DNA from 2 places in the Aeromicrobium panaciterrae genome. Region 1 is predicted to be linked to the other one. Evidence: riboswitches for the same ligand, from Rfam matches in the RefSeq annotation. Region 1 holds a riboswitch; the other holds the start of a gene.
What was found. A riboswitch is a leader RNA that binds a small molecule or an ion and turns the genes downstream of it on or off. The one in region 1 is predicted to bind cyclic di-AMP.
Positions count from the first base shown of each region.

Region 2: another riboswitch for cyclic di-AMP. It lies ahead of J2X11_RS10335 (C40 family peptidase); the one in region 1 lies ahead of J2X11_RS05185 (C40 family peptidase).

Region 1 is NZ_JAVDWH010000001.1:989,190-995,739, reverse strand. Features, by position in the region: gene J2X11_RS05205 (GNAT family N-acetyltransferase) at 1-281, opposite strand, end outside; gene J2X11_RS05200 (DUF6542 domain-containing protein) at 320-790, shown strand; gene J2X11_RS05195 (Na+/H+ antiporter) at 766-2,652, opposite strand; gene J2X11_RS05190 (4-hydroxy-3-methylbut-2-enyl diphosphate reductase) at 2,689-3,681, opposite strand; cyclic di-AMP (ydaO/yuaA leader) riboswitch at 3,844-3,991, shown strand; gene J2X11_RS05185 (C40 family peptidase) at 3,991-4,566, shown strand; gene xseA (exodeoxyribonuclease VII large subunit) at 4,644-5,867, shown strand; gene J2X11_RS05175 (exodeoxyribonuclease VII small subunit) at 5,860-6,084, shown strand; gene J2X11_RS05170 (DUF4245 domain-containing protein) at 6,057-6,550, opposite strand, start outside.
Region 2 is NZ_JAVDWH010000001.1:2,026,806-2,033,355, forward strand. Features, by position in the region: gene J2X11_RS10325 (AMP-dependent synthetase/ligase) at 1-447, shown strand, start outside; gene J2X11_RS10330 (hypothetical protein) at 414-1,658, opposite strand; gene J2X11_RS10335 (C40 family peptidase) at 1,651-2,622, opposite strand; cyclic di-AMP (ydaO/yuaA leader) riboswitch at 2,628-2,792, opposite strand; gene J2X11_RS10340 (hypothetical protein) at 2,901-3,134, opposite strand; gene J2X11_RS10345 (DEDD exonuclease domain-containing protein) at 3,271-4,974, shown strand; gene J2X11_RS10350 (Lrp/AsnC family transcriptional regulator) at 4,971-5,246, opposite strand; gene trpD (anthranilate phosphoribosyltransferase) at 5,260-6,312, opposite strand; gene J2X11_RS10360 (response regulator) at 6,318-6,550, opposite strand, start outside.

The DNA of each region.
Region 1 (6,550 bases):
TCGTCGTTGATCGGGTAGGGAACCTGGACGATCATCGCGGTGCCGGCCAGAACTCCGGTGTCGCGTACCTCGATCGCATATCCGCAGTTGAGCGGCCCAATGTCGCCGGTGTTCCAGTTGTCGATCCAGGCGCGAGCCTCGTCGAGATCAGGCATCGGTATGAACGGCGGATCACTCAGCCACCGGATTACGTCGAGACGGCTCTGGATGTCGAGCACCCGTGGAGCGTCATCGTGCGTGAAGGGACGCAGGATCAGGCGCTCGGTCTCAATGATTCCCACGTGTCGTTCCTATCAGTCGCCTCCCCCAAAGTGTCATCGTGGCGGCGCATGATGAAGGTATGGACGCGCACCCGGTCGAGTCGCCCTCACGCCCACAGCGTGCAGGGCACGATCTGAATGCTCGCGAGGCGATCCGCATCGCGGTCATCGCCATGGCGGCGCTCACCGGTCTCGACCTGACCGACGGCAGCCTCGGCTTCCTGTTCTCACTCAGCTTCGTACTGATTGTCGTGACCGTCGCGATGGCGGTCGATCTCGAGTCGCTGTTCCAGGCTGGCGTGTTCCCACCAGCTCTGATGATTGGCGCGTTGGCTGTGGTCTCGATGTTCTGGGCCGACGCGATCCAGGTCAACGGGCTCTCCGACGATGCAGGCTTCATTGGTCGCCTCATCGCCTCGACGATCGATCACGGCAAGACGTTGGTGCTGGGTCACGGCCTTGCGCTCGGCATCATCGCCCTGCGCATCATGACTGCTCCGGATCGTCAGCCCAATACTTCGTCGATGTAGCACCAGCGCCAGGCTTCACCGGGTTCGAAGCTGCGCATCACGGCGTGTCCCGACTCGTGGAAATGCTTGGTTGCGTGCGTATTCGGCGACGAGTCACAGCAACCGACGTGGCCACACTCCATACATAGACGCAGGTGCACCCACTCGTCGCCGTCCGCGAGGCATTCTTCGCAACCCGTCGGCGTCACGGGTGGCGGTACGACGACTGCCGCTGAGAGGTGCTCGCACGGGCCGCCTTGCTCGTACGTTGGCCGCAGCTCGGTCTCGCGGTTGGCCGTCGTCTCGTCCTCGTACATGCGATCAAGTATCGACTCTTCGACATCGAGCGCATTCATGACACGAGCCAGGATCGACTGGTCCACGCTTCCGAGCGCCCGTATGCGCAGCAGCTCGTCACGTTCACGGGCGAGCATGGCCGCCCGCAGACGTGAGTACTGCGCGCTGGGTGTCGCTGAGCCGCCAAGTCGCTCCCACACGGCGTTCGTACGATCCGTAGCGCGCTCGCGAAGACGGTGCATGACCGAATCAGACACCGTGCCCTCGACCTCTTCGTCCAGGAACTTCATGCCCTCGTCGGCCACCGCCTGATAGACCGTCGCCTCCTGCAGGTGGTCTTCATGCCGATCGGGCCCCGGCACCTTGAGCAGACGGACGAGCGTCGGGATCGTCAGACCCTGGATGAGGAGCGTGCCGATCGTGACGACAAACGCCATCAGGACCAACACCTCACGCTTCTCGGTGTGCTCGGGCAGCAGGAACACCGCCGCCAGAGTCACGACACCGCGCATACCGGTCCACGCCACGAGGAAGACGACCCGAGGAGAAGGCCGTGGTTCGGCATCCCGGATCTTGGGGATCATGCGTGCCGCGTACGTCGCGGGGAACACCCACAGGATTCGCAGCAGGATCACGGCCGCAAGCACGGCTGCGCACGAGACCGCAATGCGCGGGCCCGACACGGTGCTCTCACCAAGGTCGTCCACGATCGAGCGCACTTGCAGCCCGATCAGAAGGAAGATGGCGTTCTCGAGTACGTACGAGATGGTGGACCAATTCGTACGCTCGAAGAGCCGAGACGATGCCGACTGAATGATCGGTGACTTGTGGCCAAGGATGATTCCGGCGACCACCACGGCGAGCACACCTGATGGGTGGCCCTCGACTCCGGGGATGTGAATCTCCTCCGCGGGGAGATAGGCGATCCAGGGCGTCAGCAGCGAGACAGCGACATCGGTGACGTCGTCCTGAATCAGCTTGCGGATTTTGCCGACAACGATCGCGACAAGAAGGCCGATCAGCGCCCCTCCAATCGCGGACAGCACGAAGCTTGCGCCGACCTCCCAGACACTGACCGTTCCGCCGATCGCAGCGATCGACGCGCGCAAGGTGACGATCGCGGTCGCGTCGTTCACGAGGCTCTCGCCCTCAAGGATCGTGACGACTCGGCGCGGGAGTCCCACGCGGCGAGCAATCGACGTCGCAGCCACGGCATCCGGCGGCGCGACGACCGCACCGAGTGCAAGCGCGACCGCCAGCGGTACGTCGAGCAGCCACCACACGAGCAAACCAACGCCGGCAGTGGTGAACAGGACCAAGCCAACGCTGAGCAGCGCAATCGGCCGCCGGTTGGCGCGGAAATCAACCAGCGAGGTCTGAATCGAGGCGGCATACAACAGCGGCGGCAACAGCCCGATCAACACGAGCTCAGGAGTCAGCTCGAAGTCCGGTACGAACGGCAGATAGGACCCGACGATCCCGACGACGATCAGTACGAGCGGCGCCGACATCCCCAGCCGACCGGCGGCTGCGCTCACGGCAACTGCGATCGCCAGCAGGGTGACGAGGGTTAGCGCAATGTCCACGGGAAGAGTCTGTCACCAGACGCCACGCGGACGGACCTACTTGTAGGGAACGCCGGCCTTCTTCATGTCCTTGCGGAGCTCGGGCGGCAGGGCGAAGATCAGGCTCTCGTCAGCCGTGCGTACGGCCTCAGCACCAGGGTGGCCGCGCTCTGCGAGATAAGCCAGCACTTCCTGGACCAGGTCATCCGGTACAGAGGCGCCCGAGGTGACACCAACGTTCTCGACACCATCGAGCCACGTCTCGTCGATCTCGGAGATGTCATCGATGCGGTAGGACGCTTTGGCGCCAGCCTCGAGTGCAACCTCGACCAGGCGCACCGAGTTGGAGGAGTTGGCCGAGCCGACGACAATCACGAGATCGGCGTTCTTGGCGATCTCCTTGACCGCGACCTGGCGGTTCTGGGTCGCGTAGCAAATGTCGTCGCTGGGCGGATCTTCGAGCTGCGGGAACTTCTGGCGCAACCGACGTACGGTCTCCATCGTTTCGTCGACACTCAGCGTCGTCTGTGACAGCCAGGAGAGGCGGGTGCCTTCGGGGAACTCGAGCGCGTCGACATCGTCGGGGGTCTGCACCAACGTGATGTGGTCAGGTGCCTCGCCTGCAGTGCCCTCAACCTCTTCGTGACCTTCGTGCCCGATCAGCAAGATGCTGTAGCCCTCGCTGGCGAAGCGGCGAGCCTCGTGGTGCACCTTCGTCACCAGCGGGCAGGTGGCATCGATTGTCTTGAGGCTGCGCTCGGCGGCTTCGGCGTGCACCATCGGCGAAACACCGTGCGCCGAGAACACGACAGTTGCGCCCTCGGGCACCTCGTCGAGCTCTTCGACGAAAATCGCGCCGCGGTCACGCAGGTTGTTGACGACATGCTTGTTGTGCACGATCTCCTTGCGCACGTAGACCGGCGAGCCGTAGAGGTCGAGAGCCTTCTCAACCGTGATCACCGCACGGTCAACTCCGGCGCAGTAGCCGCGGGGATCAGCGAGCAGAACGCTGCCACCAACAGACGGCATACCGAGCGACACTTCAGTCATGACTCCATCCTAGGCGACCGTCACAGTCCCCTTCTGAGAGCGCTGTCCTGCGACGCAAGTCACGCTCGATCTGTGACTTTGAATACGAGAAATTCGCTCTCCTCCCGGTAATGTCTAGGCCCGTTGACCCCCACCGGGGCCGACCTGCGGCCACGCTGAGGCCCATCAGGACCGCAGAAATCGAACCCGTGATGGGCACGGAAGACCCGGCAGTTCGGCTCCTCGGAGCCTTGGGGTGAATCGAATTCGACAGGCAACCTCGCGCCTGAACCCGACAGGTCATCTTTCGCAAGCGTGCTTGAGGAATCCATGCGCAACAGTTCACGTACTCTTGCCTGCGCTCTGCTGGCATCGTCCATCGCATTTGTTGGCCTCACTGGACCCGCTTCAGCCGAGACCGCTCCTGCGTCGCCCAACCTCATCTCCGCACTCCTGACTCCGGCGTCCGCGTCGGAAGCGACGGAACCGGCACCGCCTCCAGCCGAGACGGATGAGCCGACGCCCAAGCCGAAGCCCAAGCCGAAGCCCAAGCCGAAGCCCACGCGTGCCCAGAAAGTCATCAAGTGGGCCAGCAAGCAGAAGGGCGACCCGTACAAGTACGGCGCCAACGGCCCCGGCTCCTTTGACTGCGCTGGACTCGTCCAGTACGTCTACAAGAAGTCCGGCAAGAAGGTCGGTCGCACGTCGGGAGCTCAGCTCAAGGGCAAGCACATCTCGAAGAGCAAGAAGAAGAAGGGCGACATCCTGATCTTCATCAGCAATGGTCGCGCCTACCACTCGGCGATCTACGCCGGTGGCGGCAAGATGTGGGAAGCCCAGAAGTCGGGCACCCGCGTCGGCAAGCACAAGATCTGGAGCAGCGGGTACGTCGTACGCCGCCCCTGATTCACATCGCCATCCAGCGCGGCCCTTCACCACCGGTGAGGGGTCGCGCTGTCGTTCCGTCCCCCTAGGGTGTGCGTATGGCACTCGAGACGTCGGCTGAGAAGCCGGCACCGCTGCGGCAGATCTCGCAGCTCCTCGACGGCTACATCGCCCGACTCGGCGCCGTCTGGGTCGAAGCCGAAATCGCCCAGCTCACCCGTCGCCAGGGCGTCTGCTTCCTGACGCTGCGCGACCTCACAGCCAAGATTTCGATCGATGCGACGTGCAGTTCGGTCATTCTCGATGCCTCACCCACGCCGATCACCGAAGGTGCGCGCGTCATCGTGCACGCCAAGCCGACGTTCTACTCCCCCCGCGGCAGCCTGTCTCTCGAGTTGCGTGAGATCCGCCCTCAGGGCGAGGGGGAGCTTCTCGCTCAGCTGGAGCGCCGCAAGCAACTCCTCGCGGCCGAGGGCCTGTTCGACCCACGCCTCAAGAAGCCCCTCCCGCTCCTCCCCCGCGGCATCGGCCTGATCACTGGCAAAGCATCAGCCGCCGAGCGCGACATCCTCAAGAACGCCCGTCTGCGCTGGCCGGACGTACGGTTCGTCGTCCGTCATGCGCTGATGCAGGGTGCCAACTCCGCCGCAGATGTGATGGACGCCCTCAAAGAGCTCTCGCGCGACGACTCAGTCGACCTGATCGTGATCGCTCGCGGCGGCGGCTCGGTCGAGGACCTGCTTCCGTTCTCCGACGAGGGACTCATTCGCGCCGTGTTCGCTGTCGCCAAGCCTGTGGTGAGCGCCATCGGCCACGAACCCGACACCCCGCTGCTCGACCTGGTCGCAGATCTCCGCGCCTCGACGCCGACCGACGCAGCCAAGCGCATCGTCCCCGACGTACGCGAGGAGCTCGCCGGAGTCGCGTCGATGCGCGAGCGCGCCAACCTGGCGATCCGGTCGATTCTTGATCGCGAGTCACGCGGACTGGCCGAGATTCGCTCACGCCCGGTCATGGCCAACCCGTTGACTGTCGTCGACATGCAGCAGGGCGTCGTCCACGAGCTGCGTGACAGAGCGCGCCGCTCCTTCGGTCATCGACTCGACCGCTCAAGCGATGAGATTGGACACCACTTGGCGCGCGTACGTGCCCTTTCGCCACTGGCCACCCTGGAGCGCGGCTATGCCGTGGCACAGCTGCCCGATGGCACCGTCGTACGCTCGATCGCGCAGGTTGCTCCCGACTCCGAGTTCACCGTTCGGCTCGCTGACGGCAACGTCGGCGTACGCACGACCACCACCACTGAGGATGAACATGGCTGAGACTCCCGAGATCCCCTACGAGCAGGCCCGCGACGAGCTCATCTCTGTGGTGCAGAAGCTTGAGGTCGGCGGCACCAGCCTCGACGAGTCATTGGCCCTCTGGGAACGCGGCGAGGTCCTCGCCAAGATCTGCCAGCAGTGGCTCGACGGTGCTCGCTCGCGCTTGGCTGCTGCGGCTGGACTGCCCGATCAGGACGCAGAGAGCGAGGCCACGTAGGCCTCGACCTCGGCCCTCGGTGCCTCACCGGTCACGAGGGTCGTCAGACCCGACTCGGTTCGTACGAATGTCACCTCGCCGTCTGGGCCTTCGCGAAGGTTCCACGTCTCGCCGTCGATCGTGACCTCGCCCGCAGCCGTGCTGTCCTTCGCGTAGGTCGCGACGAGCTGCTTGGCGTCGCCCGTGCGTTGCTCGAGGCCGACGTACTCCTCGTCATCTGTCACGACTCCAAGGTGCCAAGTGGTCGGAGTGAACTGTGCGGAGGTGGCGACCCAGCCCTTGGGCAGCGTCGCCGGAGCCAACAGCGCGAACTCTGCAGCAGGTCGTGCGCTGCGAACCGTCGACACATAGTCAATCGGCTTGACGTTCGAGTCCGGTGTCTTGGTGAAGAGCTGGCCAAATCCCCACAGCGCGAGGACCAGTGCGCCGAGCACCGCAACCGACCGCACGATGTCACCCATCGAGG
Region 2 (6,550 bases), 1.0 Mb from region 1:
CCAGACGGCTGGTTTGCCACGGGCGACCTCGGCGAGGTCGATGCGGACGGATATGTACGAATCACCGGACGTCGCAAGGAGATCATCGTGACGGCGGGTGGCAAGAATGTCGCACCGGCCGTGCTCGAGGAACGCGTTCGCACGCACCCGTACGTCAGTCAGTGCTTGGTCGTCGGCGACGGCAAACCCTTCGTCGCTGCTCTCGTCACGATCGACACCGAGTCGTGGACCGGCAGCTTGAAGGATCCTGACCTCAAGGCCGAGATCCAGAAGGCGATCGACGACGCCAACTCACAGGTGTCCCAGGCCGAGGCGATCCGCAAGTTCAAAATCATGCCGGCGGACTGGACCGAGGCGAACGGCTATCTGACGCCGTCATACAAGGTCAAGCGCAATGCCGTCCTGCGCGACTTTCACGACACGGTCGAAGCGCTTTTCACCAGGTAGCGCCGCCAGTCGGTCGTGAGCTGGTCGACGGTCAGCCCGAATGACTTCTCGAGCGCCCGACTGAGCTTCGTGCCGCCGAGTACGTCCTCGTAGAACGCCACGATGTCTGCGTCGCTGTGCGTCTCGCCCAGCATCCGGAAGATCATCCATGCCGCCTCGTACGACGCGCCGAGCCCATGACCCGACGACGCGAAGTCGGCGGAACTCGGCAGTCGCCTCGGCGTCTTGCCCGCCTTGACCTCGGCAAGCACCTGACCGGCGCTCAGCGACAACGAGGCATCGTCGTCATGCAAGGCGACGAAGTCGGCGAAGCCTTCGACCACCCAGGTTTCTGCCGAGGTGCCGACAGCAGAAGTCAGGAGGTGGGTCGCCTCATGCGTGACGACGACCTGGGCTGCGCGATCGTCCATGGTTGCGAACACCGCCGGGTTGAGCACGATCACGATGCCACAAGCCGAGCCATTGCTGCCGTCGAGGTTCGTCGTCACGGCCGCGATCTGCTTGATGTCGTCGACCTTGCGGCCGACAAGCTGTGCCATTTGATCCTGGGTGTGCGGAGAAACCACAACGACTTTGCGAGTGACGTCTGGGATGACGTCGACAACGGCGGCACGAGCGCGCGCAGTCATCGCGTCGATCTGCCCGGCAACTCCCCCGTCCACCGCGATGACCGTGGTTTCGGCCTGCTTGTGGACGTCGACTTTGCCCGCCAGCCAGATCGGCAGCGAACCAGCACTCGCCGTGACGCTACGTACGGCAAACGTTTCGTCGGCCTGTGGGTCCAATCGGAACTTCACAGTTGCCGTACGCCGTTCCTCAGCGAGACCTGAGTCGCCTCCAGCCATCCAGCTGACCTCGACCTCGGCCTGGGTCGATCCGTCCGCACGATCGGCAACCTCGCCACCCGTGATGTACCGCAGGTCGACATCGCGAGCTCCTAGGGCGTCCCGAGCGGACCAGGCGTCGCGGGCAAACGTACGAGCCGCGCTGCTTGCGCCAGCTGCCGCGATGAACTCTGATTCAGAGGTTGCGTCGGACAGTTCGCGGAACTGCTGCGTCAGCAGCGCGCTGGCGTTGGCCGGAACCTCGACAACCGCGTCAGGCTCGGACGAGCCCTCCCACGGCCGCTGCCAGAGCAAGAGGGCAGCACCGAGCAATACGAGAACTAACGCAGCGGTGACATTCGGCGACAGGCGTCGCTGGTCAGCCAACCCGGCCAAACTTGCTGTAGCCCCCGAGGCCCGTGATTTCGACGCTGCGGCCCGGGCGAGGAGCGTGAACGACGCGACCCTTGCCGATGTACATGCCAACGTGCGACATGCCGCCGTAGAACACGAGGTCGCCCGGCTGAAGCTGACTGGCCGAGATGTGGCGAGTTGCGGCGTACTGCGGGCCCACAACGCGAGGCAGCGAGATCCCGGCGGCTGCCCAAGCCTTCATGACGAGGCCGGAGCAATCCCAGCGGTTGGGGCCAGTACCACCCCACGCGTAGGGTTCGCCGAGCTGGGCGAGTGCGAAGTTGATGGCGGTCTGAGCACGGCCCGATGCGACCGGCTCGAAGTCGAGTTCGGTCGAGCCTGAATCGAGCTTGGCCTGGTCAGCCGGGCTGAGCTGTTCGATCTGCGCCTTGATGGCTTCGTACTGCTTGCGGATCTCCTTGCGAGTCTTGGCGGACTGCTTCTTGGCGTCGGCGAGCTCGTCCTGGCGGTCCTCGAGCTGGGAGCGACGGTTCTTCAGCGCCTTGCTCGTCTCACCGAACTGCTCGAGAGCATCGGCGCGAGTGCTGTTGAGGGCCTGTACGGCTCCGAGTCCTGCGAGGAACTGCTCCGGGTCGCCGCTACCGAAGAGGTTGACGGTCGGGCCGAGCGGGGCGTCCATCTGCTGCTGGACGATCGCAGTGCTCAGTTGCTCCTTCTGCTGGTTGTAACCAACCAGAGCTTCGGAGATGTCGTCGCTGAGGTCAGCAATCTCGTTGCGGGTCTGCTTGGTGCGCACGCCAATCTGGTTGACCTGCTCGTTCATCGCCTCGATCTTGTGCAGCGCTGCCTCAATGCTCTCGACCGTGGGCGCAGGATCAGCCTGGGCCGACGGGAACGCGAACAGCGCACCGACAATTGCAAGAGATGAAACCGCTACAAGAGCGCGGCTTCGTGCTCGATCACGTGACAGTCGCACGCAGGAACTCCTACCTTCGACGCCTACCAGGTGAGCTGACGGGTTCGGGCCAAGGTATGCCCTACGGTCCGCACGACTAGTTACCTAGACGCGTGAACCGATTCACCCCACAAACATGGGTCCCCGGTTCGTCTCAGTTTTGCCCTCAAATGATTCAGGACCACAACTGTGACGATTAGGCGGTGCGCCCGACGCCGACCTGGAGGGCCGCCGTTCACCGGACGCACAGTGGCCCACTCTAGGCCGCGTGTGGGGTCAGATCAACCTGATCAGCAGGTTCAGACGGCCTGCGTCTCTGGGCCTGTGATGGGTGTCACGAGGCGCAGAGGTGGAACGCAGCCTGCATCGGCCAGTACCTCAAGCGCTGCCATCTCCTGGGCATCGATCTCGATGCCGACAGGTGGTGCGCCAAGCAGAACTGTGACGATGCAGTCGCCGCACGCACCGGGGCTGCGTACGAGGCACCGATCGCAGTCGACGACGACCGAGTCGGTAGTTGGGTGATCATGCATGTCGGCACCTCCTGATGCGCTGTGCGACCCGCCCAGTTGGCGAGTACATGAATGACGCTAGGGACGACCTCGGACAAAAACGCCGACATAGCAAGGATGCGGAGCTCTGTCGGTGGGGACGCTTAGCGTTTGCCGCGTGCAGGAAGTCCAGGGAACCTTCGACGAGCTGGGCCGCCCCCTGTCCTCCACGACCTTCTGTGTCGTCGACCTCGAGACGACGGGAGGTTCGGCCGCCGGCGGGTCCAAGATCACCGAGTTCGGCGCGGTCAAGGTGTGCGGCGGCGAGGTGCTCGGCGAGTTCCAGACGCTGGTCAATCCCGATGAGCTCATCCCCGCGTTCATCACGGTCCTGACCGGCATCACCAACCAGATGGTGATCTCCGCACCTCGCATCGCCGAGGTGCTCCCCAGCTTCCTCGAGTTCGCCAAGGGCAGTGTCCTCGTCGCGCACAATGCACCATTCGATGTCGGATTCCTCAAGCACAACAGTCGCGAGCTCGGCATTCCGTGGCCCGGCTTCGAAGTGCTCGATACGGCAGTCCTCGCCCGTCGCGCCCTCAATCGTGACGAGGTGCGCAACTGCAAGCTGTCGACGCTGGCGGCCAAGTTCGGTGCCACGACGACGCCCAACCACCGCGCCCTTTCCGATGCGCGCGCGACGGTCGACGTGCTGCACGGACTGTTCGAGCGGCTGGGCAACCTCGGAGTGACGACCCTCGAAGAGGTGTCGACTTACACGTCGAAGGTCACCCCCGAACAGCGCAAGAAGCGTCACCTCGCCGACCACCTTCCAGTCGCACCGGGCGTCTACGTCTTCCGCGACGACAAGGACCAGCCGCTCTACATCGGCACCTCGCGCAACCTCCGAGCTCGCACCCGCTCCTACTTCACCAAGGCCGAGACACGCACCCGCATGGGTCAGATGGTGATGCTCGCCAACCGCATCGAAGGCATCGTGTGCGCGACACCGCTCGAGGCCCAGGTACGCGAGCTCCGTCTGATCGGCAAACACCGTCCACCGTTCAACCGGCGCTCCAAGTTCCCCGACAAGGTCACTTGGCTCAAGCTCACACGCGAGCCGTGGCCGCGGCTGTCGATCGTACGAACTGTGCTCGACGACGAGGCCGACTACATCGGGCCGTTCCGTGGCCGTCAATCAGCCGAGGGCGCGCTCGCTGCACTGCACGACTCGTTCCAGATCCGGCAGTGCACTCCTCGCCTGGCACTGAAGTCCAAGAGCTCGCCATGTGCTCTCGCCGAGATGGGTCATTGCCTGTCACCGTGCGACGGCTCGGCCGATATCGAGGTCTATGACGCTGAGGTCGTACGCGTACGACGCGCCATGATCGGTGATCCCGAAGAGCTCGTCGCAGCCGTACACGCGCACATGCTCTATCTCGCTCGCAACGAACGATTCGAAGACGCAGCTGTGTGGCGCGATCGCCTCACCTCGTTCCTGCGCGCCTCCGTACGCACCCAGCGCCTGCGCGAGCTGACGGGACAACCCGAGCTCGTTGCGGCTGCTCCTCACGAGGAGGGGTGGGAAGTTCACGTCATCCGCTACGGCCGGCTGGTTGCTGCCGGCATCCTGCCGAGAGGTACGCATTCAGCAGGGTGGGTCGATGCACTCCTCGCCACGGCCGAGACCGTCCCACCCGGCTTCGGACCGATCCCGGCGGCAACGGTCGAGGAGACCGAGTGCCTGCTGCGGTGGCTCGACTCCCCCGGCATCCGCATGGTTCGCGGCACCTGGCATACGTCGCTACAAAGCGGAGCGCGACACCTCGTACCGTTCGAGCTCGCCGATTCCCGCTGGCAAGACCTGCAAAGGCCGGGCTAAAGGCCGATCGAGAACGTCGATTCGAGGTCGTGCTGGCTGAACGTCTGGAACGCGATCTGGGTCTGCGTCGACAGCACGCCCTCGACCTTGTTGAGCTGATCGGCGACGACCTTGGCGACATCGTCAACCTCGCGGACGCGAACCATGGCGACGAGGTCGATCTCGCCCGTCACCGAATAGACCTCGCTGACGCCGTCAATGTCAGCGATCTGCTTGGCCGTCTCGGTGATGCGCGAGACGTCGGCCTGGATGAAGACGATGGCGGTGATCATTTCGTCAGCCTATCTAGACCAGGGTCTGAGTTGTCTTGGCCCAGTTGTCGAGGACCTTGGCCGCCGATCCCGAGTCGATTGACTCCGTCGCCCGATCGATGCCGGCCTGCAGCCGAGACCTGAGATCACCCGAAGCAGCCTCATGAGCCGCGATGCCCGCACCAGCGTTGAGCAGCACGGCGGTACGTACGGACGACTTCTCGCCCGCGAGCACGCGCTCGAACACCTTCGCGTTGAACGCAGCGTCGCCGCCCGTGAGCTCAGCAGCAGGGGTGTAGTCGAAGCCGAAGTTCTTGGGATCGATCGAGTCCTCAGACACCGATCCGGATGCACCGTCAGCGATCCAGACAGTGGTCGTCGTCGTTGTGGTGATTTCATCGAGACCGTCGTCTCCCCGGAAAACAAACGCATCTGCACCGCGTCGAGCGAGGACGCTGGCCATGATCGGGCCCATTCGCCCATCCGCAACGCCGATGGCCGACGCTTCAGGCTTTGCCGGATTGACCAGTGGGCCGAGGAAGTTGAAGGTCGTGGGAACGCCCAGCTCGCGTCGTGGCACCGCAGTGAAGCGGTAACCGGCGTGGAACACCGGTGCGAAGCAGAACGTGATGCCAACTGCCTCGAGCACCTCGACAAGCTTGGTCGGAGGAACGTCCAGTCGTACGCCGAGCTCCTCCAGCACATCGGCAGCACCGCTGGCGCTCGATGCCGCGCGGTTGCCGTGCTTGACGACTCGAATGCCCGCACCTGCGATCACTACCGCAGACATGGTGGAGATGTTGACTGTCTTGGCCAGGTCACCGCCAGTTCCGACGATGTCGACGGCGCGACCCTCGACCTTGAGCGGGATCGCATGGCGATACATCGCATCGACGAGTCCTTGGACCTCGTCGATCGTCTCTCCCTTGGCTCGCAGCGCAATGGCGAAGCCGGCAATCTGCGCCGGAGTGGCGTTACCGGAGAGAATTTCTTCCATCGCCCAGGTCGTCGACGATGCGTCAAGGTTCTGGCCCGCGACGAGCGGCCCCAGAACGTCAGGCCACGATGACGCGGCAGTTTTGACCATGATCGTCAGCCGGGTTGGAGCACACCGCGGGCGAGGTCGATGACGACCTCGGCAAGGTGAATCGGATCGAGTGGTTGCGAGACGACAGCCTCGGCGCGCGACCAAGTAGCGAGCCAAGCGTCCTGCGGTCGGCCAGTGATGACCAGGATCGGCGGAGCATTGAAAATCTCGTCCTTGACCTGACGCGCGATGCCCATGCCACCAGCCGGCACCGCTTCACCATCGAGAATCACCAGGT